3 regions of the Actinoplanes sp. NPDC049802 genome follow, and region 3 is predicted to be linked to each of the others. Evidence: riboswitches for the same ligand, from Rfam matches in the RefSeq annotation. Region 3 holds a riboswitch; each other region holds the start of a gene.
What was found. Region 3 has a riboswitch for cobalamin ahead of AB0I88_RS37725 (CbtB domain-containing protein). Riboswitches for the same ligand answer to the same signal wherever they lie in the genome.
Positions count from the first base shown of each region.

Region 1: linked by a shared signal. The riboswitch ahead of AB0I88_RS03875 (ribonucleoside triphosphate reductase) and the one ahead of AB0I88_RS37725 (CbtB domain-containing protein) in region 3 are both predicted to bind cobalamin.
Region 2: linked by a shared signal. The riboswitch ahead of AB0I88_RS11510 (AAA family ATPase) and the one ahead of AB0I88_RS37725 (CbtB domain-containing protein) in region 3 are both predicted to bind cobalamin.

Region 1 is NZ_JBFAMR010000003.1:259,183-268,889, forward strand. Features, by position in the region: gene pilM (type IV pilus assembly protein PilM) at 1-202, shown strand, start outside; gene AB0I88_RS03850 (PilN domain-containing protein) at 202-888, shown strand; gene pilO (type 4a pilus biogenesis protein PilO) at 888-1,466, shown strand; gene AB0I88_RS03860 (response regulator) at 1,595-1,987, shown strand; gene AB0I88_RS03865 (hypothetical protein) at 2,407-5,733, shown strand; gene AB0I88_RS03870 (glycoside hydrolase family 6 protein) at 5,831-7,195, opposite strand; cobalamin riboswitch at 7,529-7,734, shown strand; gene AB0I88_RS03875 (ribonucleoside triphosphate reductase) at 7,855-9,657, shown strand; gene AB0I88_RS03880 (anaerobic ribonucleoside-triphosphate reductase activating protein) at 9,654-9,707, shown strand, end outside.
Region 2 is NZ_JBFAMR010000012.1:27,216-36,922, reverse strand. Features, by position in the region: partial or broken gene AB0I88_RS11510 (AAA family ATPase) at 1-1,482, opposite strand, end outside; cobalamin riboswitch at 1,538-1,664, opposite strand; gene AB0I88_RS11505 (gluconokinase) at 1,868-3,436, opposite strand; gene AB0I88_RS11500 (citrate synthase) at 4,932-6,215, opposite strand; gene AB0I88_RS11495 (universal stress protein) at 6,389-7,183, shown strand; gene AB0I88_RS11490 (EAL domain-containing protein) at 7,213-9,543, shown strand; gene AB0I88_RS11485 (hypothetical protein) at 9,553-9,707, opposite strand, start outside.
Region 3 is NZ_JBFAMR010000103.1:12,446-22,152, forward strand. Features, by position in the region: gene AB0I88_RS37670 (sigma-70 family RNA polymerase sigma factor) at 506-1,000, shown strand; gene AB0I88_RS37675 (hypothetical protein) at 1,006-1,623, shown strand; gene AB0I88_RS37680 (nuclear transport factor 2 family protein) at 1,846-2,367, opposite strand; gene AB0I88_RS37685 (hypothetical protein) at 2,302-2,493, shown strand; gene AB0I88_RS37690 (hypothetical protein) at 2,643-2,780, shown strand; gene arsM (arsenite methyltransferase) at 2,832-3,668, shown strand; gene AB0I88_RS37700 (methyltransferase domain-containing protein) at 3,747-4,328, opposite strand; partial or broken gene AB0I88_RS37705 (AraC family transcriptional regulator) at 4,415-5,235, shown strand; gene AB0I88_RS37710 (TIGR03086 family metal-binding protein) at 5,232-5,804, opposite strand; gene AB0I88_RS37715 (suppressor of fused domain protein) at 5,863-6,351, opposite strand; gene AB0I88_RS37720 (S8 family serine peptidase) at 6,348-7,490, opposite strand; adenosylcobalamin (AdoCbl) riboswitch at 7,591-7,740, shown strand; gene AB0I88_RS37725 (CbtB domain-containing protein) at 7,749-7,943, shown strand; gene AB0I88_RS37730 (CbtA family protein) at 7,934-8,671, shown strand; gene AB0I88_RS37735 (histidine phosphatase family protein) at 8,668-9,204, shown strand; gene AB0I88_RS37740 (GNAT family N-acetyltransferase) at 9,218-9,682, shown strand.

The sequences.
Region 1 (9,707 bases), on a different contig from region 3:
GGTCACCCGGATCTCGCTGTGCGGTGGCAGTTCGCTCATGCCGGGGCTCGCCGAGCACCTGCAGGAGCAGCTCGGTGTCGCGGTCATGTACGCGGACAGCGCGGCCCGGCTGCGTGACACCCGCAAGGCGCGCGAGCGCGGGTTCGACAGTTTCGTGCCGTCGGCGGCGGTGTCGATCGGCCTCACCCTCGGAGCGGCCTGATGAGCACCACCGCGTTGATGCCCGTGGACCCGACTGTCTCACCGCGGCAGGCGGCCCGGGTCCTCAGCATCCGCGCCGACCTGCTGCCGCCGGAGATCCGGGACGGCCGCCGGGCCCGGCGCACCCGCTCGCTGGTCATCCTGCTGGTGCTGGTCACGCTGGCCGGCCTGGGCACCTGGTACTGGCAGGCCGGGCTCGCCAAGCAGACCGCTGACGAGCAGTACAACGACACCTTCCAGGCCCTCACCAAGGTCCGGGCGGCGCAGAAGACCGACGAGCTCAGGGATCTGGTCGAGTACCAGGAGGGCGGCAAGGCCCTCGACACCGAGCTGGCCTCGATGCTCGCCGGCGATCTCTCCTGGACCAACATGCTCAACCTGCTCCGGGACAAGGCCGGGGACGACGTGAAGATCTCCGAGATCAGCGGCGGCCTGGTCAAGGGAGACGGTGAGGAGGCGGCCTCCAGCACCGTCGGCAACCTGACCATCACCGGCACCACCAAGGACAAGCGCCTGGTCGCCGACTACGTGAACCGGCTCGGCGGCCTCAAGCACGTGGCGAACCCGTTCGTCACCAGCGTGACGAAGCAGGACCAGGGCACGGTGACCTTCACCGTGTCGGTCTCCGTCACCAGGAAGGCCCTCTGCGGCCGGTTCACCTCCGACTGCCCGAGCGAAGGCAAGTGATGAACGCACGCCGCATCGACCAGATCTGGCTCTTCGGCGGCCTCGCCCTGACCCTTCTGCTCGTGGCGGGCGGCTGGTTCCTGATGATCAAGCCGCAGTACGCCACCCGGGACAGCGTGCAGACCGACACCGCCGACACGCTGGTCCAGCTGACCACGGAACGGAAGAAGCTGGCCGAGCTCAAGGCTCAGCTCAAGAAGGTCGACGATTACAAGGCCACCCTGGCCGAGGCACAGAAGGCGCTGCCGTACGGGGGGAACACCAACAAGATCCCCGAGTTCTTGAAGCAGCTCCAGACGCTGGGCGTCAAGTACGGCGTCGACGCCAGCGGATACAGCGCCTCCGCGCCCGAGGTGTCCACCACCACGCCGTCGGTGAGTCGACTGCCGATCACCCTGAACATCGAGGGCGCCGACGTTGACAAGATCATCAAGTTCGTCGAGCACCTGCAGACCGTGCAGCCGCGCGCCGTACTGATCGAGAACGCCAAGCTCAGCGGCGGTGAGCAGGGATGGGAACTCAACCTTTCCCTGACCGCCTTCATCACCTCGACCAAGACGATCTCCGTTGAGTCCTGATCCAGCCGGTCGGGGCCCTCGATCCGCTCCGGGTCGGGCCTTGACCGCTACCGGGCCGCAACGGCCGAAACCCTTTATCGCCGGCCGCTCGCGCCGAACAGCCAGTCGTCCCCGAGGAGGAGCACCCGATGAACCAGAACCTGATCGTGGTCGCCGACGACGACAGCGACGTCCGCGACATGCTCTCCGTGACCCTGGAGGAGGCCGGTTACCGGGCCCTCGGCGCGAAGGACGGCAACACGGCGGCCCGCATCCTCACCGTCGCCAAGCCGGTCGGCCTGATCACCGATGTGCGCATGCCGGCCATGAACGGCATGGAGCTGTGCCAGCTGGCCCGGGGCAACCCGGCGATCCGGAACATGGCGATCCTCATGGTCTCCGGCAACAACCACTCGTACGACGTGAACGCGGGCCTCAGCGCCGGCGCCGACGGCTACCTACCGAAGCCGGTCTCGCCGCGCCTGCTGGTGTCCGAGTTACAGACGCTGATCAGCCGCCGCCACCTCGGCGCGACGGTCTGAGGAGATCCGGGTGGCGGCCCGTGATTTCTGTGTGATTCCTATGTATTCGCCCCAGCGGCTCGCATTGCCGGGAAACGACGGATATCGTTACGCCCGGCCCGTGCCGTTCCCCCCGTAGCGGCACGGGCCCTCCCGGTTACTCCCGCCGTGTCGCTTTCAGCCGGACTTCGTAACCGTCATCCAGATGCCATTCAGCACAATCCGCGCTTTCCAGCAGAGCCGATCGGCCCTGCTGGTAGGGGTTGTCGCGCCTCTGGTCCGGACACACGCAAGGTCCATAAGGTCCAGTTCATCCGTCGTCATCGTTGACGTGCCCGCGTTTCAGATCAAGCTGGCGAGGAGATCCGATGTCTTTCTCTCTCAATTCGGCGCGTCCGGGTAGCTCCCCAGGGACACCCAGCGCCGCCATCAATCTCCGGTTGGCCCAACTCGGGCTACCCCTCACCGCCGCCTTCGAGGAGACGCCGGCCGCCCGACTCGTACGCCCGGTTCTCGCCCGTCAGCGCGAGCTCAGCCGACGGCTGTCCGATCGCCTCTGCGCCGCCGACGCCCGGATCCAGGCGTTCCTCGACGACTACCTGTCCGACACCGGCGAGCAGCCGCACCTGCCCCGCCGCACCCTCGTGCTGGACGAGCCCGGCATGGCCCGGGAGCTGTCGTTCCCGTACGGCGCGGACAGCTACGTCTCCCCGCTGCTGAGCAGCTACCGCGTCGCCAACGGGGTCCTGCACAACCCGGCCACCGACCGGCGCACCACGGCCGGCGTCTTCCACATCGCCGAAGACGGGCTGCCGATCCCGGACGACAAGATCGCCGTTCCCCGTACGGCGTTCGCCCGCCTGCTCGCGAAGGCGTTCGAGCCGCCGGCCGTCGACATGATGCTCCCCTACACCTCGGCGGAGTCCCGGCCGGCGTCCTGCTTCGTTTCTCTCTACATGCGCCCGCTGGTCTCCCCGGAGGTGCCCGGCATCGTCCGGGAGAAGCGCATGGAGACCCGTTTCATCGTGCCCGGCGGCCTGGTGGCCAACCTCGACTTCGTCGAGTCGATCTTCGGCAACCAGGGTGACCCGTACCTGCCGGAGAACGACGCCTCTCTCGAGCCCGCCACCTGGACCGGGCACACCGGCTGCATCATCCTGGCCCCGCACCTGACCGGGGTGACGAAGAAGGAACTCGGCCTGCCCCACGTCAGCGAGGCGACCGAGCGGCAGCAGCGCGACGGGATGTGCTGGGAGAACGAGGACGAGAGGTACAACGGCGGCCGGGCGTTCAAGGTCTGCGCCCGCGACGACCGTGGCGTGATCGTCACCGTCATCGCCGACACCTACTTCGGATACTGCAAGAAGGAGATCAAGACCCAGATCTCCTACTCGGCGAACCTGTTCGGCAACTGCGAGGAGGAGCACGCCGGTGGCGCGCTGGTCTTCCCCAGCTACCAGCTCGGCCACGAGTACACCGACCCGGACAACACCCCGCTGGCCGACGTGCTCGCCCTCAGCCCGGACCGCTTCGCACTCCAGCCGGAGGGCCACGCGCTGGACCGCCAGCTCGACGGTGTCGTCCTGGTGCCCGCCGGAGCGCGCTTCTCGCTGCGCGACCTGAAGATCACCTGGAAGGGCGACGAGGGAGCGGCCGGCATCCCGCTCCAGGGTGGGACCACCTATCTCACGCCCAGCGGCTACCGGGTGGAGCTGGCGCAGAACCGCCAGGACCGTACGGCGTGGACGCTGATCGGCACCGTGCCCACCGCCACCTCGTGCCACAAGCCGGCCACCGTCTCCGGCGGCGGCAAGTCCGAGATCTCCAAGGCCATCGCCGACGCCATCGTCGTCGGTGCGGAGCACGCCGTGGATCTCGACGGCGACATGGACAAGGTCGCCGAGCTGATCGGGCACGACTTCTCGCACCGCTTCGCCGACTCGGCTCGTAACGGCGTCGACACCCGGGGCATCCTGTCCGCCGAGCGTTCCATCGGCTCGGTGATCAAGCTCCTCACCCCGTCGCCCGACTACACCGCCGAGTACAACGCCTGGCTGGAGAGCGTGCCGCTGCGGGTCAAGCGGCTGCTGTACGTGGTCAAGCACGCGTACCGCCCGGAGTGGGGCGAGGACTGGCGCGGGCACTTCAGCGTCGTCGAGGTCGACGGCGACTCGGGCACCCGGCTGCGCCTGGACGGCAAGAAGGTGGTCGTCAACCGTCTGCGGATGGGCTTCAACGCCGACGGCTCCTGGCGCCTGTTCAGCCTGCGTCACGACTTCTCCCCCGCGGTGAAGGTCCAGACGCAGGACGACATCACCGCCTCGACGGTCGTGCCCGGTGACCGGCTGGGCCTCGACCCGAACCGCTCCTACAAGATCGTCGAGAACTGCGAGGGCCTTCTCTTCCAGCGCCCGGACGACGCGATCATCCGTGGCTACGACCGGCAGGCCGAGCTCGACATCGCCGGACCGGACGTGTTCCTGTCCAACTTCCAGCCGCTGACCAAGGACGACGTCGCCGCGATCGTCAGCGACCCGGTCGCTTTCAGCGCGTTCACCGAGCCGATGGCCCGCCTGCTCAGCGGCGTTCAGGAGGACGGGTCGTCGTTCGCGGTCAGCTCCGCACACCCGCGACTGGTCGACGGCAAGCCCTCGAAGAACCCCCGCTACCTGCAGAAGCGCCCCGACCGTACGAACGCCCGCGGCACCGCGATCGCCGAACTGGCCGGTCGTCTGGCCCGCCGGTTGCCGGCCGACGCGCCGTTGATCCTGCCGGTCGACGTGGTGGCGGCCGGACGGCGCAACAACCCGCCGGAGAACGGCATCCCTCCGCTGTGCTCGTACAACCCGCTGCACTTCATGGAGCTGCCGGAGCTGTTCATGGAGTTCATCGCCTCCATGACCGGTAAGTCGCCGTCCACCACGGGCGCCGGCTCGGAGGGTGCGATGACGAAGGGCCCGTTCAACGCCCTGCCGCAGGTGATCGACCTGAACGCGGCACTGCTGTCGTTCGTGCTCACCGGCTACGACGGCTGGGTGTCTGCCGCCGGGTACATCGGGCCGCGGGTCAAGGTGGAACACGACTTCTCGCTGCTCGTACCGGAGCTGTTCTCGCGCATGAGCCCCGCCGAGCGGGACGCGGCGAACCTGATCGCCGAGGGCGCGATGGAGAAGATCGCCGACTTCGAGTACGAGGGCCGCACGGTCCGGGCCGGCCGCCTCGGCTTCCGGATGACCGAGCGGTTCGCGGTGAAGTACTTCGCGCGCATCTTCCTGCACCCCGACACGGTGTTCACCGCCGAGATGCTCCGCCCGGAGCTTCAGGACATGCAGGTGTTCGTCGACTCGGTCGACACGATCGTGAAGACCCACGAGCGGGTCGCCCGGTCATACTTCGCCGACGGCACGGTCTCGCTGGCGATCCCGCCGCTGCGGGCGCTGCTGGAGATCATGGCCCACGGGACCTCCGCGGAGGGCTGGGACCTCGACTCCCCCGAGTTCCGGGCCCTGTTCACCCGCGAGTCGGTTCTGGACGCCCCCTGGTACGCGGAGCGTCTGGACGCCCGCCGCGCCGCCGGGGTGTCGCGGGCGGAGGCGGGTCTGGCGGCGATCGAGAAGTTCGCCGCCACCGCCGGTAACGAGGAGCCGTCGGCGCGTCTCGACATGCCGGCACGGGTCGACGCCGCACGGGTCGAGGCGGCGCGCCTGGCGAGCACGGAGTTCCGTGCCCAGCTGGTCGGCACCCTCGGGATCACCCCACCGCGCTGAACCCGAACGGCCGGGCGTGGGTTCTCCCACGCCCGGCCGGAACACCGCGCTGACCCGAACGGCCGGGCGTGGGTTGCCCCGCGCCCGGCCGGAAGGATCAGCGCCCGGTGCAGGTGAGGACGGGTGTCCCCGCGCTGCCCGAGCCGATGAGCCCGAACTGTGTGCTGCCGTCCGCGGGCAGTCTGCCGTTCCAGTCGGCGTTGCGCACGGTCGCGGTCGAACCGGAAACGGTCAGCACACCACCCCAGACCTGGTTGATCGACTGTCCGGAGGCGAGGGTCCAGGTCACCGTCCAGCCGTTGGCCGTGCCGCTGCCGCCGGCCCGGACGGTCACCTCACCCTGGAAGCCGCCCTGCCACGAGCTCGTCGTGCGATAGGTGGCGGCGCACGACCCGATCACCGGCGGAGATCCGGACGGCGACGAACTGGGCGAGGACGACGGCGACGAACTGGCCGACGAGCTGGTTCCCGGCGTCGGCGAGGAGGGCGGCGGGTTGGTCGCCGAGCTCGCCAGGCTGTAGGCCAGATCCGGCTGGAAGGAACCGGCCGTGTACCGGCATCCGTCCGCCTCGCCCGGCGGCTTCACCCACAGGTAGCCGTCGATGTTGGCGTCGCCCGTGTTCACGGTCGGATACTGACCGATCCGGCGGTCGGTGTTGTCGTCACCACACCAGTCGCCGCTGGCCCCGCCGTTCCGGCTGGTGTCGATCACCTGCCGTTTGCCGGTGATGCCCCGACCGTTGAGCGCGCTGATGAGCGACCGCCCGAAGGCGGCCTCGGCGGTGGTGGGGTTGAAGTTCGACACATTGGTGTAGAAGCCGTCGGCGTCGGCGACACCGGCCGCGGCCAGGCGGGAGGCCTGCTCGGCGGCGCTGTTCCAGGTGGAGTGCCCGGCGTCCAGGTACACCTTGGCGTTCGGGTTGGCCGCTTTGAGCGTCCGGGTGGCGGTGCGCAGGGCCTGGTTACGGGCCGCGATCTCGGAGCTGTTCAGACAGGTCAGAAGCGCGATCGAGTCGGGTTCGAGCACGATCACGGCGGTCCGCCCGCCCAGCCCCTGTGCGGCGTTGTTGATCCAGTTCTGGTACTGGGTCAGGTCCGGCGCGCCGCCGGAACTGGCGCCTCCGCAGTCGCGGTTGGTGATGCCGTAGAGGGTCAGGACCGGGATCTGCCCGGCCGCGTTGGCGGCGCCGACGTACGACGACACCTCGTTGCGGATGGTGGAGACGTTGAAATTGGCGAACCAGCGTGAGGCGGGCTGGCTGGCGATCCGGTCGCGGATCACCGTGCTGCGCGAGTCGCTCGGGTTGGCCTGCAACCAGCGAGCCACCGGGGTGTCCGGATCGCGGTAGAGCGTTCCGGAGATGGCGCCGGCCGATGCGGTGCCGGTGGCGAACCAGACGCCGGCGACCGCGGTCGCGCAGACGACGGCGGCCGCCATGATCTTGGGTCGGGATGGGGACACGTGCCACACTCCTGGGGATGAGGGATGCAGTGTGGGAGCGCTCCCAAGGTAACGCCCCGGCCGTGCCACCACAAGCCGGACCGCACCCATGGCGCAGCCCCGCGGTGCGGCTCCGCTCAGCACTTCCACCCCGCGACGTGGTGGTCGATGTCGATGTCGCCCACCCTCGGCGACTCGGTGGAGTACCGCCGACTCGCGCAGGAGCTCGAGGCGGCACGCCGCCCCCGAAACGGGGAAACATCGCTCAAGCGGCGCGGAGAGCAGCCCCAGGTACAAGGTCCCGATCATCCGCCACACAACATGTGGTTTGGTGCAAAGCTTGAGGGCCGATATATGGTGTCCGCTGCAGCTGGTACGGCTGATCATCCGATCGGTCGTCGTAAGAGGGAATCCGGTGTGAAATCCGGAACTGCCCCGCAGCGGTGAGTGGGAACGACCGCCGTCACGAGCACTGGGCGCGAGCCTGGGAAGCGACGGCCAGTAGGCGCGTGCAACAACGCCCACGAGTCCGAAGACCTGCCCGCTGTCCGCGCGGTCCGTCCGCGTGGTGGTTCGTGGCCTCGAGGGTGGGCCGCGGGACGGCTCCCGGTCGACTCGGTGGCCGGTTCGCGTCCGGCCTCGCCGCGTACCCGGCCCGCCGTCCGCAATGAGGAGCAGTCGTGACACAGACAATGGACACCCGCCCGGCCCTGATCGACGCGGGCGCGTCCGTCGCCGAGTATCTGGATCGCAGTGACTGGCGGGTGCAGGCCAACGCAAACCAGGGCTACTCACTCGGCGGGCTGATCCTCAACGTGTCCGGAAAGGTCACCGCCAACTACTGGCTGTCACAGGTCTATCCGCAGGCGGTCGCGGATGCGCACCGTCACGGCGACCTGCACCTGCACGACCTCGACATGCTCGGTGGCTATTGCGCCGGATGGTCCCTGCGGATGCTGCTGGAACAGGGGCTCGGTGGGGTGCCCGGCCGCATCACATCGGCGCCGCCACGACACCTGTCCAGCGCGTTGGGACAGATCGTCAACTTTCTCGGCACATTGCAGAACGAGTGGGCCGGCGCGCAGGCATTCAGCTCGTTCGACACGTACCTGGCGCCGTACGTCCGCGTCGACCGGCTCGGCTACGACGAGGTACGCCAGGCGATCCAGGAGATGGTCTACAACCTCAACGTCCCGTCCCGGTGGGGCACCCAGACGCCGTTCACCAATCTGACCTTCGACTGGGTCTGCCCGGAGGATCTGCGCGACGAGATCCCGGAGATCGCCGGGCGGGAGATGCCGTTCACCTACGGCGAACTACAGTCCGAGATGGACCTCATCAACCGTGCGTTCATCGAGGTGATGACCGCGGGCGACGCGCTGGGCCGGGTGTTCACCTTCCCCATCCCGACCTACAACATCACCGCCGACTTCGACTGGGACTGCGACAACGCCCGGCGGCTGTTCGCGATGACCGCGAAATACGGGCTGCCGTACTTCCAGAACTTCATCAACTCCGACCTGACGCCGAACCAGGTGCGCTCGATGTGCTGCCGACTCCGGCTCGACCTGACCGAGCTGCTGGAACGCGGCAACGGTCTGTTCGGCAGCGCCGAACAGACCGGCTCGCTCGGCGTGGTCACCGTCAACTGCGCCCGGCTCGGCTGGCGCTACGCCGGTGACGAGCCGGCACTGCTGCGCCGCCTGGACGAACTGCTGGACCTGGGCCGGGACAGCCTGGAGATCAAGCGGCGAGTGGTCCAGAACCACATCGACGGTGGGCTGTACCCGTACACCAGGCGTTATCTCGGCACGTTGCGCAACCACTTCTCCACGCTGGGGATCAACGGGGTCAACGAGATGATCCGCAACTTCACCGCGGACCGGCACGACATCACCACCGGCGAGGGCAAGGCGTTGGCGCTGCGGCTTCTCGATCACACCCGCCGCAAGATGGTCGAGTACCAGCAGCAGACCGGCAATCTGTACAACCTGGAGGCCAGCCCGGCCGAGGGCGCCACCTATCGATTCGCCCGCGCCGACCGACAGCAATGCCCCGGCATCCTGCAGGCCGGCACACCGGACGCGCCGTACTACACCAACTCCACGCAACTGCCGGTCGGCTTCACCGATGACCCGTTCGAGGCACTGGAACGCCAGGAGGAACTACAGGTCAAATACACCGGCGGCACGGTGCTGCATCTCTACCTGGGTGAACGGGTCAGCTCCGCACAGGCGTGCGCCAAGCTGGTCCGACGCGCACTGGAGAACTTCCGGACACCGTACGTGACGATCACCCCGACCTTCTCCATCTGCCCCGCGCACGGTTACCTCACCGGCGAGCGGCCGCACTGCCCGTCCTGCGGCGCCACCTGCGAGGTATGGACCCGGGTGATGGGCTACCACCGCCCGGTGTCCTCGTTCAACGCGGGCAAGCGCAGCGAGCACGAGGAGCGGCTCTCCTTCCGCGAGCCGGTCGCGTGAGCCTGCGTATCGGCGGTCTCAGCCGGCTGTCGACCTGCGACTGGCCGGGC
Region 2 (9,707 bases), on a different contig from region 3:
GCCGAGGGCGGCGCGGTCGAGAGCGGCTCGGAGAGTGGCGAAGAGGTGCGGGGCGCCGGACAGCTTGCCCCGCGGGACACGGCTGCCCACCACCCTGCCCCGGCGGGCGAATGCCGGGGAACGGCGGCCGGCGTGGCCACCCTCGCCACGGGCGGTGATGCGGAGCGCCCGGGTGCGGTAGGCCTGACCGGCGGCCGCGACCGCGCCCGCCTTCTCCGGCTGGGCGGTCCCGTCCGCGTCTGTGGGGGTGTGCTCCTCCGTACCCCCGAGGGGTGGGCATGCTCCGGACGGCCCGCCGCCGTCGCGCGGGGTGTCGTCCGCCGGGCCTCCGCCGCCGGGGCCGTCGCCCGGGTCGGGATCGGTGTCCGGGTCCGGGTCGCCGTCCTCCGCCCGGCCCTGGTCGGCGCGTTCCTGGTCGGATCGCTCCTGGTCGGCGCGTTCCTGGTCGGCGCGTTCCTGATCGGCTTGGCGTTCGGCCTCGGCCAGGGCCTCCTCGAGCTTCTGCTCGTCGGTGCCGGGCGGGTCCAGCGGATCGGTGCGGCGACGGTGCGGAAGGGCGAGGCGGGCCGCGTCGCGTACGTCGTCGGCGGTGACCCGGTCGCGGCCGTGCCACGCGGCCAGCGCCACGGCACAGCGGGCCACCACGATGTCGGCGCGCATGCCGTCGACGCCGTAGGCGAGGCACACGCGGGCGATGCGGTCGAGTTCGGCGTCGGGGAGCACCACCGACGGGAGGACGGCGCGGGCGGCGGCGATACGGGCCGCGTACCCGGACTCGGCTTCGGTGAACCGGGCGGCGAACCCGTCCGGGTCGGCCTCGTAGGCGAGCCGCCGGCGCACCACCTCGGCACGCTGGCGGGCGTCGCGGGGCGCGGCCACGTTCACCACCAGGCCGAACCGGTCGACGAGCTGCGGCCGGGGCTCGCCCTCCTCCGGGTTCATGGTGCCGACCAGCAGGAAGCGGGCCGCGTGCTTGACCGACACGCCGTCCCGTTCGACGTGCGCCCGGCCCATCGCCGCCGCGTCCAGCAGCAGGTCGACCAGGTGATCGGGCAGCAGGTTCACCTCGTCGACGTAGAGCACCCCGCGGTGCGCGGCGGCGAGCAGGCCCGGCTCGTACGCCTTGACGCCGTCACTGAGCGCGCGCTGCAGATCGAGCGTGCCCACCACCCGGTCCTCGGTCGCGCCGACCGGCAGCTCGACGAGACTCGCCGGCCGGGCCGCGGCCGGACCGCCGGACGGGTGCGGACCATCCGGGCAACCGGGGTCGGGCGCGGCCGGGTCGCAGGCGAACCGGCAGCCCCGCACCACACCGACGTGCGGCAGGAGGGCGGCGAGAGCCCGTACCACGGTGCTCTTGGCGGTGCCTTTCTCGCCGCGGACCAGCACCCCGCCGACGGCGGGTGAGACCGACGTGAGCAGAAGCGCCAGGCGCAGATCGTCAAGGCCCACCACGGCCGAGAACGGGTACGGAGTAGTCACCAGGATCCCTTCCGGCGGGTGTCCACGCCCGCTCGTCGGTCGACGCGAGCGGCCGGAGTCTCCTGACTCCCGGATCGACGTCTCCCGCGGCCTTCCGGCTCCCCCTCGAAGCCGTGGCCGAACACGCGGGTCGCTCCCCGGTCACAGTGGCGGGACCGTCCCGGACTCGCACCGGGTTCCTCCCTACCGCTCGCCGGTCACTCTTCCCGACCGCCGGTCACCCGTCAACGCGGGGTCCGTCACGGCACCGCGTGTCATGCCCGGTCTCCGGGTCGGTGGCCCGCCGTCCTGCCCGAGCCCAGGGGTGAAGCGGTGACACCGCGATGCGGTGCCCGGCTGTATCAGCATCCCCGCGGGCACCGGGCCCATTCGACGGCCTCGCGGATCAGGAACGGACGGCCTTCTCGGTGGCCGGGAGCGGCTCGGGGGCCAGGCGGTCGAGTTCGGCGACGACGTCGAGCACGGCCAGGGCGGAACGCTCCACCAGCGGGCGCAGGCGGCGGTAGAGAGCCGCGCCGTCCAGGTCGGGGTGGGTGGCACGGCCGGTCGGCACGAGTTCGGCGGCGCGATCCAGATCGGGCAGCTCACCGACCGCGTGCCGGGCCAGCAGGCAGGCGCCCAGCGCGGTGCCCTCGGGCACGTCGGCGACCGTCACCGGCAGGTCGAGGGCGGACGCCAGCACGGACACCCACAGTTCGGAGGCGGCCGCCCCGCCGGTCGCCCGGATCTCGGTGATCGTGCAACCCTCGGCATCGAACGAGTCGCGGACCAGCGCCAACTGCTGGCAGACGCCCTCGACGGCGGCGCGGACCAGGTGCGGGCGGGAGTGCTCGCGGCGCAGCCCCAGGTACGCGCCGCGCATGCCGGGACGCCACCACGGCGCCCGTTCGCCGAGCAGGTACGGCAGGCAGAGCAGGCCCTCGCTGCCGGGCCGAACCCCGGCTGCCTCGGCGAGCAGGGCGGCGTCCCGGTCGTCGGCGTCCTCCCCCTCGGTGGTGGGGCTTCCGGGGGCGCCCGCGGCGAGGCTCTGCGCGGCCCACCTGACGACCGACCCGGCGTTGTTGACCGCCCCGCCGATCACCCAGCGATCCTCGGTGAGGGCGTAGCAGAACAGCCGTCCGGCCTCGTCGCTGGTGGGCCGGTCCACGACGGTACGCAGAGCGCCGCTGGTGCCGAGGGAGACGGCCGCGACACCGGGTGGGGTGGCGCCGACACCCAGGTTGGCGAGCGGGCCGTCGGCGGCGCCGATGATCAGCGGCACGTCCGGGGACAGGCCGGCCGCGGAGGCCACCTCGGGACGCAGCCGCAGCGCGTGCGTGGTGGGGACGACCTCGGCGAGCTGCCCGGGGCGTACCCCGGCGATCTCCAGGGCCTCCGGGTCCCACCGGCGGGAGTGGATGTCGTAGAGGCCGGTGCCGGAGGCGATCGACAGGTCGACGAGGAACGGGGCGTCGGCGAGCGCGGCGACGATCATCTCTTTGACGCCGCCCCAGCGCGGAGTGCCGCGAAGCGTCTCCGGGTCCTCCTCCGCCCACCAGGCCAGCTTCGTGAGCGGGGACATCGGGTGAACCGGGGTTCCGGTACGGGCTTGGAGGCGCTTCGCCGGCCCGCTCGCGACGATCTTCTCGCACTGCCGGGCGGAGCGGCCGTCCGCCCAGGTCACGACGGGGCCGAGCGGTTCGCCGGCGGCATCCATCGGCAGCAGCGCGTGCAGGAACGTGCTGAGGCTGACCGCGATCACCCGGTCGCCGCGTGCACGGCAGTCGGCGGCCACGTCCGTGAGGGCCTTCAGGGCGGCACCGGTGAGCTGCCGGGGGTCCAGTTCGGCGCGTCCGGGGCCGGGCACCGACAGCGGATAGTGGACGCTGGTCAGCGCCCGCAACTCACCGGCCGGGCCTGCGGCGACCCCTTTGGTCGCGGTGGTCCCGGTGTCGATCCCGATCACGACGTCCATGCTTCGCCTCCCGATCGCCCTGAGCCGACCCTCTCATGCCCACCCACCGCAGCAGCCATGCGGACCGCCGAACACCCCGCCCACGCCGTCCGCCATGCGGGCCGCGACATGCCGGCCTCACGGCGGCGGCGGTGGCTACATCCCCGCCGGGAACCTCCGGGGCCTGGACTGTCCGCTCAGTGGCTGGTCTCTGTGCGGCTGGTTGGCAGCATCCCTGCTGGCTTATCAATCAAGGCTCGCTACCAGCGCATATCCGGTCCGGCCCCGCTTTGCCAGGCCTCACGACGCGGGTGCCGGGTAGCAGAAACCGGACCTGGATCAGGGATTCGATGACCGGCGACCAGTGATCGGCGACCGGTGAAGACCCGTCCGTTGCGGCGGTTGCGCATGTGGACGGCATTGCGTGAACGGTGCGCTCGTCCCTGAGCAAGACCGGCGAAACGACCCGGCCGGCCGCGATGGCTCCCCGGCGATCGCCGCTGACGCTGCCCCGTGAACTCCACCGTGCGGCACCGGCCGGCCGTCACACGCCATCACCATCACGTTCACCGGCTGGCAGCGCACGCAGGAACGGATCCCCGTCCGGGGAGACGAACACGGATCTCGGCTATCTGTGTTCGGCAGACGTGACACCCGCAACGGGTGTCGTCACACCCAGTACGGGTGTCGCGTTCTCCGAGCACACATCGCCCTGCACGCCGGCCCTCCGCCCACCGGACGCCAGGGCGACAGGGCGCCAGGGCGACGGGTGCGTTCGTTTCTGAGTGAGCTGCGAACTTATGATCGTTGCGGTGGTCCCGCGTCTCGCCTGGTCAGCGCCGCAAGTGGCGGTCATGGATGATGCCGTCGGCGGAGGCCGGAGGATGTCATTGCTGCTGGCCGGGCCTCCTCGCCGACCTCCCTCAGAAACGAACGCACCCAGGGCGACAGGGCGAACCGTCGGTGCGCTGTGGGCGCCCGCCCGGCGGGCAGACGGGGCCGAGTGATTCGGCACGCACGCGGGGCCCGGCGTGGGCACACACGAGTGTCACAGCGGTGCTCGGGGCCCACCATCGGTGCGCTGTGCGCCCCCGCCCGCCCGGCGGGCATGCAGGCGGGGCGGGGCGGGGCGGGCGATTCGGCCAGCAGTCAGCGCTCTTTCGAACGTCCTGAGCCGACTCTGACGGCCGGCCGAAGTGTTCCGGCCGGCCGCCAGAGCTGACTCAGCAAGCGTGAGGCAGCACTCACGGCCGGCTGGAGTGGATCACGGCTCTGTCCGGGGCACGGTTGTGCGGGCACTTCGCCGGGGACAGGCGGGCGTGCGTTCCGGCGCGGAGCGAAGCGGGCTCCGCACGCACAGCCCGGCGGGCGCGGCAAGGGATGGAGCGGCAGAAGATCGCGCATTCTTTCGGGGCGGGGAAATGATTGATAACGGTCCGCCGCGTACCGGAAAGGGTCTTCAAAAAGCGAAACGCCCCGCCTGAGATCGACGGGGCGACGCGGGGTGAGGAAAACGTCAGCGCTGGTCCGCCGGGACGAAGTCGCGGACCGGCGAGCCGGTGTAGATCTGCCGGGGGCGACCGATCTTGTTAGCCGGGTCGGTCATCATCTCGCGCCACTGGGCGATCCAGCCGGGGAGCCGGCCGATGGCGAACAGCACCGTGAACATGTCGGTGGGGAAACCCATGGCCTTGTAGATGAGGCCGGTGTAGAAGTCGACGTTCGGGTACAGCTTGCGGGAGATGAAGTACTCGTCGGAGAGGGCGATCTCCTCGAGCTTGAAGGCGATCTCCAGCAGCGGGTCCGGCTTGTCGAGGGTGGAGAGCATCTCCTGGGCGGCCTTCTTGACGATGGCGGCGCGCGGGTCGTAGTTCTTGTAGACCCGGTGGCCGAAGCCCATGAGCTTGACGCCCTTCTCCTTGTTCTTCACCCGGGTGACGAACGAGGTGACGTCTCCGCCCTCCTTGCGGATCTGCTCGAGCATCTCGAGGACGGCCGCGTTGGCGCCGCCGTGCAGCGGGCCGGAGAGGGCGTTGATGCCGGCCGAGACGGACGCGAAGAGGTTGGCCTGCGCCGAGCCGACGAGGCGCACCGACGAGGTGGAGCAGTTCTGCTCGTGGTCGGCGTGCAGGATGAACAGCATGTCCAGGATCTTGGCGACTTTGGAGTCGACGTTGTACTGGACGGTCGGCAGGCCGAAGGTGAGGCGCAGGAAGTTCTCGACGTAGTCGAGGGAGTTGTCCGGGTACGGCAGGGGGTGGCCGATGGACTTCTTGTAGGTGTACGCCGCGATCGTCGGAAGTTTCGCCATCAGCCGGATCGCGGAGATGTCGACCTGCTCCTCGTCGAGGGGGTCGAGCGCGTCCTGGTAGAAGGTCGACAGCGCGGTGACGGCGGACGACAGCACCGACATCGGGTGAGCGTTACGGGGGAAGCTGGAGAAGAAGGTGCGCATCTCCTCCTGGAGCAGCGTGTGCACCCGGATCTTGTCGGCGAAGTCCCGCAGCTGCGCGGTGGTCGGCAGCTCACCGTTCATCAGCAGATACGACACCTCGAGGAAGGTGCTCTTCTCGGCGAGCTGCTCGATCGGGTAACCCCGGTAACGCAGAATGCCCTGGTCACCGTCGATGTAAGTGATCGCCGACTTGGTCGACGCGGTGTTCACGAACCCCTGGTCGAGGGTTACGTAACCGGTCTCCTTCAGCAGAGCACTGACGTCGATGCCGCCCGGACCGTCGACGGCCTTCGTGACCGCCATCGACAACTGACCACCGGGGTGGTCGAGCTTGACATCCGTCATGTATTTCCCTCACTTCACCGGCAGATGTCCCAAAGATTTTGTCGTTTACCGTAAACCCTCAAGCTGAATGGGTCATCAGGCGGCCACCTGTTGAGGCATTGGTCACCAGTACGTATGGGTCGTTGCGCCATAGACAATGGTCGGTATATTGCGACTCCGTTACAGGAGGACCCATGCAGATCCCGGCCCAGGGACCCGTCGTCGTGGGAGTGGACGGCACGGCAGCCGACCCGGCCGCCGTACGGTTCGCCGCCCGGGAGGCCCGCTCCCGTGGCCGCGCCCTGACCGTGGTGCACGCCTTCGCGTGGGCGGAGGCCGGCGCCACCGATTACGCCCCGGCACGCCGGGCCGCCTCGCGTGCCGTCGAGGAGGCGGTCTCCATCGCCCAGCGTTCCACACCAGGGGTTGACGCGCGTGGTCAACTCCTGGATGGTCCACCAGGACGTGTCCTGCTGCGTCTCGCCAGGAGTTCCACGCTTCTGGTTCTCGGCGGCAACGGCCTGGCCGAGGTGGTGGCGCGGGCCTGGTGCCCGGTGGCGGTGGCCCGGAGCGACCGGCCCCCGGGCGGACCGGTGCTGGCGGCGGTGGACGGGTCGCCCCTTTCGGCGCTGGTGCTGCGCTTCGCGATCGAGCAGGCCCGGCGCCAGGGCGGTCCGGTGCACGTGGTGCACGCCGGCGAACGGTCCGGCCGGCCGGTTCTCGACGAGGTGCTCGGCCCGGAGCCGCCGGCCGGGGTACGGCCGCAGCTGCTGGCGGGCAGTCCGGCGGCCGCTCTGGTCCGCGCGTCACGGCGGGCGGGACTGATCGTGCTGGGGCCGCGGGGGACGAACGCCCGGGGCCGGCTCGGCTCGGTCGCGGCCGAGGTGCTGCGGCGCGGCGGATGCCCGGCGGTCTTCGTGCACGGGCCGCCGGGTTTCAGGAAGCCCGGTAACACGGTGCCCGAATTGCTACCGTTGGCCCACACATAGGTCTTCGGGCTGTACGGGAGGAATGCCCGGTGCGATCGGTGCTCCCGCCCGGCCTCGCCCGACGGCAATGGCAGTTCATCGCCGTGGGCGGCGTCATCGCCACAGTGCTCTACGGAATGTTCCCGTCAACGACCGTCGGTACGGCCGCCTTCACCATCTTCGCGATCCTCACCGTGGTGGCATGCTTCGCCGGGCCACCACGGTGGGGCGCCGAGCCTCCGGCGGCCTGGCGGCTGATGGGCACGGCCGCGCTGCTGTTCATGATCGGCGTGCTGATCCGGCCCTCGGTCACCGAGCGGCCGATGCCGTGGCCGCTGCTCGCCGACGTCGCCTCGTTCAGCGGTTATCTGATGCTCGGCGCGTTCCTCCTGGTGCTCCTGCAGAGACGGGGCAGCCTGGACCGGCACGCGGTGGTGGACGGCCTGATCGTCAGCCTGGCCGCCGGCGCGGCGAGCACGCTGCTGCTGGCCCTGCCGGCCGCCGCGATTCCCGGCCGGGACGCGCTGCTGTCGGCCATCCAGGGCACGTATCCGCTGTTCGACGTGATGCTTCTGATGCTGCTGGTGAACCTCACCTTCACGGCGAAGACGTGGCCGGTCAGCCTGATCGCGCTGATCGTCATGATCTCGACGCTCACCGCGGGCGACCTGGTCTACGCGATCTACGGCGTGAGCGGCAAGATCTACGCGTCGCCGCTGCTCAACCTGCCTTATCTGATCGCGTACACCAGTCTGGCGGTGGCCGCGACGCACCCGTCCGTCGTGGAGATGAGCCGGGCCGCCAAACTGCCCGCCCAGGCCTGGTCCTGGCCGCGCCTGTCGCTGCTGCTGCCCGCCCTGGCCGTGCCGTTCGCGCTGCTGCTGACCACCGGCGCCCGGTCGGCCGTCAGCCGGATGCTGATCGCGATCACCGGTGCGGTGATCGTCGCGCTGCTGCTGGTGCGGGCCATCGCGGCGGTCCGCGCCCAGGTCGCCGCCCAGTTGCGCTCGGAGCATCAGGCCACCCACGACCCGCTGACCGGCCTGCCCAACCGGCAGTCCATGTCGGCCGAGATCGAACGCCTGGTCACCGTGGTCGAGCCGGAGGGGCACGACCGGGTCTGGGTCTACATGCTCGACCTGGACGGCTTCAAGTGGGTGAACGACTCGTGGGGCCACGACACCGGCGACCAGCTGGTGATCGAGGTGGGCCGGCGGCTGCGGACCGGGGTGCCGCACGGCATCCCGGTGGCCCGGGTCGGCGGCGACGAGTTCCTGCTCGCCTTCATCGGGGAGAAGGGCGACGCGCTGCGCCTGGTCGACGACATCCGGGGCTGCTTCGCCAAACCGTTCCCGGTCCGCCATCACGACGTGGTGATCAGCGCGTCGATCGGCATCTCCCACGCCGAGTCGGACCCGGCCAACGCCGCGGTCACCGCCGAGGCGCTGATGCGTGACGCCGACACCGCCATGTACCGGGCCAAAGCCGAGGGGCCGGGCCGGTCCACCATCTTCGACACCAGCATGCACGCCCAGGTGCGCGAGCGGATCGAGCTGGAGGTGGCGCTGCGGCAGGCGCTCGCCGAGGAGCAGTTGCACGTGGCGTACCAGCCGCTGGTGCGCCTGGAGACCGGGATCCCGGTCGGCGCCGAGGCGCTGGTCCGCTGGATGCACCCGGAACGCGGCGCGATCCCGCCGATGACCTTCATCCCGATCGCCGAGGACGCCGGGCTGATCAACGCGATCGGCACCTGGGTACGCAAGGAGGCCCTCCGCCAGCTGGGCGTGTGGCGCTCGGAGGGCACCGTCCACGACGACTTCTACCTGTCCATCAACGTCTCGCCGCGCCAGCTCAGCGATCCCGAGCTGCCGCTGATCGTGTCCGGCGAGATGGTCCGGTACGGCGTACCCCCGCACTGTGTGGCCCTGGAGATGACCGAGTCGGTGATGGTGGACGGATCCAGCGTCACCTCACGGGTCCTCTTCGAACTGCGTGAGCTGGGGGTGAAGTTGCTGGTCGACGACTTCGGAACGGGGTTCTCTGCGCTCGGCTACCTGCGCAAGTTCCCGGTCACCGGCGTCAAGATCGACCGGTCGTTCGTGACCGGGCTCGGCGTGAACCACGAGGACGACGAGATCGTCCGCGCCGTGGTGGCGATGAGTCACGCGCTGGGCCTGAGTGTGATCGCCGAGGGTGTGGAGACGCCGCTGCAGCGGGAGGCGCTGTACGCGGTGGGCGTCGTGAACGGCCAGGGCTGGCTGTGGGGCGCCGCGGTCCCGGCCGCCGAGTTCGCCGAGCGCTGGCGGGACGTGGTGATGCGCGGGCCGGCCGTTCCGGAGATCTTCTCGAACCCGTCGGGCCGGCACCGCCGGCCCAACTGAGGTCCACCGTCAGATCCGGGCGGTCCGCCGTTCCGGCTGGCCGTCGAGCCGGCGGGCGAGCCCGCGCCGCTCCTCGCGACGGAACGGCATGTCGTCCTTCGGGAACTCGTACATCCAGAACGACTGCGCGTCCAGCCGGGTCGGCTGGGCCCGGCCGCAGGACG
Region 3 (9,707 bases):
TTCGACCGCCGGTCACCGCACGCAGACGACGTGTCCGGGGTCTGCTCCCGCGCCGATGCGACCGGTCTGCGGGCCGAGAACCGCGGCAGTCGGTTGTGTCGTGCCCGTTGCGCACCGCCTCACGCAGCGCCCGCAGCAACTCCGCGAAACCCCGGTCCATGCTCCCGCACGCTACGCCGCACTGGAGACCGGCGACCCGGCCGGGCAGGGAATTGGCTACGCGAATATTCGCAGGTAGAGCCGGTCATGGAAGTGGTCCACAAGGGTGCGTCGTCCACGTTGCACCGCGGCCCGCAGGGCCCCTGACCAGCCTTAGCAAGATCGTCAGTCGACGGTTGTACCCGCGCGACCCGCCTTCCGGGCTGAGCATGCACGGCGGCGCTCACCCTCGGGGACCCGGCAGCGTCTTCCGTGACGGTGAACGGCGATGCCGCCGGTTCGTGGCCGGCAGCCGGCGGGTTCTCGTTCAGGTAAGCGTGTGGTGGCCGTCTGGCGTAATAACGGTGTGGAGCATCGACAGGCGCAGTTCGCCGCCTTCTACGAGAGTGCCCGCGACGACTGCGTGCGGGCGGTGACGGCGTCGCTCGGCAGCCGGCAGGCGGCCGAGGAGGTCGTGGCGGAGGCCTTCGCCCGCGCCTGGGCGCGCTGGCCGCGGGTGGCCGAGCATCCCTCGCCTCGCGCGTGGGTGGTCCGCACGGCGCTCAACATGCACGTCTCGTGGTGGCGCCGATGGCGCCGGGAGGTGCTCACCCCGGATCGGTACGACCAGCCGTGTCACGACGATCCGCAGGCGGCGATGCCGGATTCGGCGATGATGGCGGCCCTGCTGGCGCTGCCGCCGCGCCAGCGGCAGGTCGTCGCGCTGCGCGTCTTCCTGGATCTCGACAGCAGGGCCACCGCCGACACGCTGGGCATCGCCCCCGGAACGGTGACCGCCCACCTCGCCCGCGCGACCCGCGCCCTGCGAGCACATCTGACAGCCGTCACCGAACGGGAGTGAATGCCGTGCCGGACGATCACGATGACCTGTACGCCCTGGTCCGCAGCGACTTCGAGGCGGTGCGGCTGCGAGCGAGCCTGGACGACGTCGCCGCCCGGGGCCGGGTGTTGCGGCGGCGCCGCAACACGGTGACGGCGAGCCTCGCGGCGGTGGCCGCCGTCTGCGGCCTGGCGCTGACCGTGTCGCCCGGCGCCGAGACCGGCCGGCCCGCGCCGATGAACCTTGCGGCGTGGTCGGTCGAGTCGGCGCCGGACGGCACCGTCGTGCTGACCATCCGGCAGCTGACCGACGCCGACCGGCTGAGCGCCGCGTTGAGGGCCGCGGGTGTGCCGGCTGTCGTCGAGTTCGAGCGGATCCCTCCGGAGGCGGACGCGGTGGGATGCGCCGAGAACGATCAGCCGTCGTTGCCGCAGCTGCACGACGTCATGGACGCGGCCGGGGAGATCCGCGACGGCGAGCGTGTCTTCACCATCCGGCGCGACCGGATGCCGTCCGGCACGAGCCTGCATTTCGTGCTCTTCGAGGGCCGTGCTCGCGACGGCACTGTGCAGCGCACCGCCCGTACCGGCCTCGTCGAGGGGACGCCGCTGCTGTGCAGGCCGTCGTGGAGCACCGGAGAGTAGCGGTGTGGCGGCGGCCATGCACGCTCAGCCCGGCGGCCGCGCCGCCGGGCGCGGCCCGGCAGCCGGGCCGCGCGGCTACCGAACCGGATCAGCCTCGCCCGTACCACAGAACTGGATCTTGATCTGGTGAAGCGAGCGGCAGAGCGCATCCGGCTGATCTCAGGTCCCCGCCGCTTGCCGGCTGCCGGTTGCGCGGCCGGACGGCGCCTTGGCCGAGGGCTTTCAGGCGTCGGCCAAGGCGGCTGCGAGATCGGCCGTGCGGCCCAGTAGCCGGGCGGTGGCGATGGGGTCCATGTAGTCCTGATACGACACGATCTCGCCGTCGCGGACCCGGATGACGCCCAGCGCCCGGAACCGGTAGGCCTCGCCGGTGCCGGTCGAGCGCCCGTAGTGTTCGATCTCGGTGACGACCACCTCGGGATCGCCGGTGTCACGCACGAGTGCGTCGACGCCGTCCATCTCGAACAGTCGCCGGGAGCCCGGTGTATTGCCGAAGAAGGCCCGGATCGCCTCCCTGCCCCGCAATTGGTGTGGCTGGCCCGGCAGGGCGAACGGGTACTCCAGGACGCCGTCCTCGGCGAACAGGTCGGCGAAGACCACGTTCTCACCGGCCACCATCCGCCGGACCTGCTCCACCACATCGTGTGGGCTGCGCCGAGCGCTCAGGCCGCGGGCGCCGTGCGCCCGGACATCACCGCCGCCGATCTCATCACACTGCTGAAGAGCCTGCTCGTGACCGTGCACGACAACCCGGATCCCGGGCGAGCCGAACGCATCCTCGCTGTCCTGACCGATGGGCTGCGGCCGTCACCGGCAACCCGCCCGAACACGGCCGTCGCTGCGACGACGACCCGGCCCGGCCCGGCATGACGTCTCGAAAACGCTGGAGATGATCCTCGATACCCGGCCGGGACCGGCGGCTCCGGTATTTCGACATGCGTCTAGCTTGACGATCATCGAAACAAGTGCCAGTCTTGTTTCGACACCCGTCAAGACAGCCTGTCGGTGAGGAGACCACCATGCTGCTGCGCATCCACCGCCGCACCCGCGACGACGCCGTGCGATTCTGCGACGCCTGCGCTCAGGTCAGCACCCGCGCCGAACGCCGCTACCAGCACACTCGCGCCACCCCCATCACACTGGGCCGGCTCGGCTGAGCACCGCGCCCGGCCGTCCCGCCGAGCACCCGAAAAACGAGGAGAACGACCATGACAGAGCAGAACGAGACCGGCGACGTCCGCGAGCAGGTCCGGGAGAAGTACGCGGCGGCCGCCCGCGCCGTCACCACCAACGGCGACGGGTGCTGCGGCCCCGCGCCCACCGCGCTGCAAACCGTGGGCGCGAGCGGCACCGACCCGTTCGGCGCGAGCCTGTACACCGACGCCGACCGCGGTGAACTGCCCGCAGACGCGGTCACAGCGTCGCTGGGCTGCGGCAACCCCACCGCGGTGGCCGACCTCAACCCCGGCGACACCGTGCTGGACCTCGGCTCGGGCGGCGGCATCGACGTGCTGCTGTCGGCCCGCCGGGTCGGCCCCACCGGCAAGGCCTACGGGCTGGACATGACCGACGAGATGCTCGAACTCGCGCGCCGCAACGCGGCCGAGGCCGGCGCCGTCAACGTCGAATTCCTCAAAGGCCAGATCGAGCAGATCCCACTGCCCGACGCCGCCGTGGACGTGGTCATCTCCAACTGTGTGATCAACCTGTCCACCGACAAGCCCGCAGTCTTCGCCGAGACGTTCCGCGTGCTCAAGCCCGGCGGCCGCCTCGGCGTCTCCGACGTCGTCGCCCAGGACCACCTCACCGCTGAACAGCGCGCCGAACGCGGCGGCTGGGTCGGCTGCGTCGCCGGCGCCCTGTCGATCAGCGAATACCGCACCGGCCTGGAGACCGCCGGGTTCACCGGCGTCACCATCACGGCGACCCACGACGTCGCCGACGGGATGCACTCGGCCATCGTCAAGGCCACCAAACCGGCCGAGGCCCGCCCCTGCTGCACCACCACGCAGGAAACCGCCGCCGCGAGCCAGAACAGCAACTGACCGCCCGTACCCGCAACCAGGCCGCCGGCCACCCTCCGTCCGCCGGACGGGGATGACCGGCGGCACGGCGCGCCCCGGCTACGCGGGCGCCGCGGCGGTGAACAACGAGTAGCCGCCGAACCGCCACGCCCGCCCCCGGCCGGTCACCGCCACCTCGACCAGGCCCGCGCCGGTGAACGCGCCCGGCGCCAGAGCACCCCAACGCCCATGCCCGTCCAGGTCGGCCACATGCAGCCGCCCGCCGGGCCGCAACACCCGCACCACCTCCCGCAACGCCCGGTCCCGGCCGGCCTCGTCGAGGTGATGCAACATCAGCGACGACAGCACCACGTCGAAACCACCGCCGGCGAACGGCAGATCACCCGCATACGCCTGCCGGAACTCGATCACCGCACCGGCACGCCCGGCCTTGCGGCGCGCCCGCCGCAACGCCGCCGGGTCCGGGTCGATACCCACCGCCACCACCCGCGGACCACGGCGCGCCTGCGCGGCAAGCAGATTCCCGGTACCGCAGCCGATCTCCAGAACCCGCTGCCCGGCCCGCAGCCCGGCCTGCTCGAGCAGCCGCTCATGCAACCGCCCGGCCCCGGCCAGCCGGCTCAACGGGTCGTACAACGGCAACAGCCACGGCTTACCGGCAGCCGGCACAAAATCGGCCATCACACACTCCCCTATGACGGGATTCGCCTCGTACCCTCAGCCTCGTGCCCGCCACCACAAGCCACAACAGCGAAAACACGGCACCGATGCGACGTTCTTCGGTCCCGCTGGTCGGCTTCGCCCGCCGGCCCGGCCACCCCGCCGTGGCGACCGCCCGGCTGCCGCGCCACGACCTGCCACCGGCCGCCCACGCCCACGACTTCCTCGTACTGTTCTACGCACACACCGCCGCCGACGACGTCCTCATCGACGACCACCGCTGGACCGTATCCGCCGGCGACCTGTTCGTGCTCGCCCCGGCCAGATCGTCGCCTTCACCGCAACCCCCACCGCCGCCACCGACGGCTGGATGGTGTGGTTCCCCGCCGACACCGTCCGCGCAGCCCACACCCCGTGGCGCTCCCACCCGCTGCTGTTCCCGTTCGCCACCGGAACCGACCGCCCCCAACGGCTGCACATCGCCCCCGGCGACCGGCCCGCCTGGACCGCCCGGTTCACCGCACTCGACACCGAACTGTCCGAACGCCGCGACGGCTACCCCGAAGCCGCCCTCGCCCACCTCACCCTGCTGCTGGTCGCCGCCGCCCGGCACACCACCGGCCAACTGCTCGCCGCCGTCTTCGACGTCATCGAACGCCGCTACCCCGAAACCCTGTCGCTGGCCGACGTCGCCGCCGAACTCAACCTCACCGCCGGGCACCTCACCACCGTCGTACGCCGCAAAACCGGCCGCACCGTCCAACAGTGGATAACCCACCGCCGGCTCCAGCAAGCCCGCCACCTGCTGACCGAAACCGACCTACCCGTCGCCGCGGTCGGCAGACGCGTCGGCTACCCCGACACCTCCTACTTCATCAAACGGTTCCGCGCCGAACACGGCCTGACCCCCAGCCGATGGCGCACCTAACCGGCCGGCACCCACGACGGATCACGGCCCGTCAACGCCAGCAACGCACCGAACCGGCCCTGCTCGGCACCCACCACGACCGGCGGCCCGAACGCACCCATCTTGCGGCCCATGTCCCCCATCGAATCCAGGAACTCGGCCGTCGGCGGCAACAACGCCGGATCCACCTCGTACGGCTGCCCCGTCGCCAGCGCCAGATCCCAGCCGTGCACCACCAGGTCGACCACCATCATCAAACCCAGCGTCCGCTGCGGCAGCCCCATCCCCGGCGACACACCCTCCAGCGCCTGCGGCTGCGACCACGCCGCCACCATCCGCCCGGCCTCGACCGCGAAACCGTCACGCCACCCCGGCGTCAGAGCGTCCGGCGTGACACTCCAGTCGACCTCCCGCCGAACCGCGACCGACTGAAAATTACGAACCACCTGAAACAGATGGTTCAGCAGATCACGCACCCTGAACTCGGCACACGGCGTCGCATGCCCCAACTGCTCGTCACGGACCCCCGCGACCAGAACCGTGACACCGGGCACGACCCGCACCAGCAGATCACTGATCTCAGTAGACATCCGCCCAGCCTACGAACAGCCACCGGCACCGGTCACCGCCCCAACGGGTGACCGCCGGTCACGCCCGCAACGGATCCGTGACCATCAACGGATCCTCGGCGATCTCCACCGACCCGTCCGCCTCCGCCGCCGTCACCCCCACCAACTGCAGAAACCGCTCACCCAACTGCGGATCCGGCACCAGAATCAGCACCGTCAAACCCGTGTCCGGCCCATCGGTGTACGGAAACCCCGTCACCGGCGCACCCCAGTCGATCCACTGACCGTCCTCCACCACACCGTCCAGCGTCGCCACATACGCCGCCACCCGGTCCAGCAACACGAACGGCCACTGCGGCGGCCGCACCTCAGCCCCACGCGCCACCCGCACCGTCAACTCGAAACCGAACCGCTCACCCAGCCCGTAACTCACCACATGCCAATGCCCGGCCGCCGGATACGCCGACGCCGCCCGCACATGACAACCCTCCACCGGATACGACACATGCCACGGCTGCTCCAGCGGATACAACCGGCCCATCGCCTCGGTGACAGCCTCCCACCTCATCCCCGCATTCGATCATGACCGGCCCGCCAACCGCGACGACGGCCCCGCCCCACCACCACAGCGACCAGCCCCGCCAACACCGCCAACCCGAACCCACCGGCAGCGAACCAGCCCGCCCGCACCCACTCCGGCGAACCCCCCGCCGCCGGCGCCACCGCCACCACACTCGGCACCGCCGCCACCACCGGCCCCGCCTCCTCCGTCAACGCCCGATACGGATTCAGCAACCCGAACCCGTACTCGTCACTGCGCGCACCCCCCGGCGCCGGATCCACCGACCGCAACAACCGCCGAGTGATCTCCGCCGCACTCTCCCGCGGAAACCGCTCCCGCAGCAACGCCACCGTCGCCGTCACGAACGGCGTCGCGAAACTCGTCCCCTGCGCCACCGTATGACCAGCCACCGGCGACGCCACCGTCACCTTGTCCCCGAACGCCACCACATCAACATGCTCACCCACCTGCGAATACGACGCCCGCACACCATCCGCGCCGACCGCACCCACCCCGATCACCCCCGGATACGCCGCCGGATACGCCAACCCCGCCGCCGGACCGTCGTTACCCGCCGCCGCCACCACGATCACCCCGGCCGCCACCGCATCCGCGATCGCCGACCGCACCGCCGCACTCTCCCGCGGCATCACCAGCGAAATATTGATCACCTGCGCCCGGCCCGGACCCGCCGCCCACCGAATCCCCTGCGCGAACGTCCGCGCACTGCCACCCGCAGCAACAGCCGCCTCGTCAAGATCCTGATGCTCACTCACCCGCACCGGCACGATCGTCACCCCCGGCGCCAGCCCCTGCACCCCGGTGCCGGCATCCGCACCCGCGGCGATGATCCCCGCCACCCCGGTCCCGTGCCCCACACAATCACGGCGCCCCGCGAACTCGTCACGCAGCAGATCACGGCCCGCCACCACCCGCCCCCGCAACTGCGGATGCCGCGCATCGACACCGGAATCCACCACCGCCACCCGCACCCCGGCACCCGTCGCCAAACCCGCCAACCGCCCCGGCGCATAAGCCTTCAACTCCGCCGGCACCGCCGCCACCACCGGACTCGCACCCACACACTGCGCCGCCCACACCGGCGCCGGAACCGCCACCGTCACCGCCACCACGAACCCGGCCACCACCGCCGCCGACCACCGCACCACACACCCCCGCACCCCGTAGACCGGCGTGGATGCTACCGGCCGCCGGTTGTGCCCGGCCCACCCCGGCCGATAGGTTGAACCCACCAATCTGCGGTGCGCTGAGGGAAATCCGGTGAAAATCCGGTGCGGTCGCGCCACTGTGAGCCAGCCCCGACGGGCCGGTGAGTCAGGACGCTCACGCGCCGCAGGCCCCATCGAACGGGACGCGTCATCCCGCAGGAGGTTCATTCCGCCATGCCCAAGGCACAAGCGCTCACCACCCCCGGCATCCCCACCAAACTGCTCGCCACCGCGGCCGGCTTCACCGGCATCATGCTGCTGCTCGCCTACCTCGTCGCCTTCGACCAGGGCACACTCTCCCAATCCGGCATGTACCTGCACGAACTCATGCACGACGGCCGCCACCTGCTCGGTGTCCCGTGCCACTGACCGCACCCGGCTACCTGCGACTACTGATGCGAGGCCTGCTCGCCGGCCTCATCGCAGGCCTGCTCGCCGGCGCCTTCGCCTACCTCATCGGCGAACCGCACATCAACGCGGCCATCGCCATCGAAGAAGCCACCACACCCGCCACCGGCGAACAGCCCCTGGTCTCCCGCGACGTCCAATCCGGCCCCGGCCTGCTGCTCGCCACCGGCCTCTACGGCGTAGCCCTCGGCGGCATCCTCGCCACCGCCTACACCATCCTGCGCCGCCACCTGCACACCGGCAGCGACACCACCGCCGCCCTCGGCCTCACCGCGGCCGCCCTCACCGGCATCGTCCTGGTGCCCTACCTCAAATACCCGCCCAACCCACCCGCCGTCGGCGACCCGGCCACCATCAACCAGCGCACCGCCGCCTACCTCGCCGCCCTCACCCTCGGCCTCGTCGCCGTCTGGGCCGCCGTCCTCGCCGCCCGCACCCAAACCCACCCATGGGCCCGCGCCACCGCGGCGACCGGCGCCTTCCTGACCGTCGTCACCATCGCCCACACCCTCCTACCCACCTTCGACGAAGTCCCCGCCGACTTCCCCGCCACCCTGCTGTGGAACTTCCGCATCTCCTCACTGGGCACCCAAACAACCCTGTGGCTCACCCTCGGACTCGCCTTCGCAGGCCTGCTCGCCCACCTCAACCGGCACACCCACACACCGCAGCCCGCCACCACCGGGTGACCGAACTCCGGCTCATCGCCACCGCCCACACCCCCGCACTACGCCGGGCCGTCTTCGGCGGCGACGACCACCTCGACGAAGCGGGCCGCAACGCGGCCCGCTTCCTCCACATCCCCACCCGCGGCCCCTGGACCTGCGCCCCCACCCACGCCGCCCACGAAACCACCACCCTGCTCGGCGGCACCCCCATCACCGACGAAACCCTCGCCGACCCCCACTACGGCACCTGGACCGGCCACACCCTCGACCAGATCGACCCCACCGACCTGCACACCTGGCTCACCGACCCCACCGCCACCCCCCACGACGGCGAATCACTGACCCACCTCCACACCCGCGCCCGCACCTGGCTACACCACCAAACCCAGCCGGCACTCACCGCCGTCGCCCACCCCATCACCATCCGCGCCATCCTCACCGCCGCCCTCGACCTGCCCCCCACAGCCATACGGCGCCTCGACGTCGCCCCCCTGACCATCACCCGGCTCACCCACCACCGCGACGGCTGGCACCTGCACCTGCCCACCGGCTGACACAATCACCGGCATGGCCCTGCGCATCACCGTCGACGACCTCACCGGCCCCGACATCGCCGCCCTCCTGCAACAACACATCGACGACATGCGCGCCACCAGCCCACCCGAGAGCAAACACGCCCTCGACCTCGACGGCCTCCGCAAACCCAACATCACCGTCTGGACCGCCCACGACGGCCACCACCTCGTCGGCTGCGCCGCCCTCAAACAACTCGACCCCACCACCGCCGAGATCAAATCCATGCGCACCGCCGCCACCGCCCAACGCCGCGGCGTCGCCTCCACCCTGCTACGACACCTCATCACCGAAGCCCGCACCCGCCACTACACCCACCTCTACCTCGAAACCGGCAGCGCCGACTACTTCACCCCCGCCCGCACCCTCTACCAGAACTTCGGCTTCCAACCCTGCCCACCCTTCGCCGACTACCGCCCCGACCCCCACAGCGTCCACATGCTCCTCACCCTCTACTGAGCTTCCGGGGTTGAGGTCACTCTCA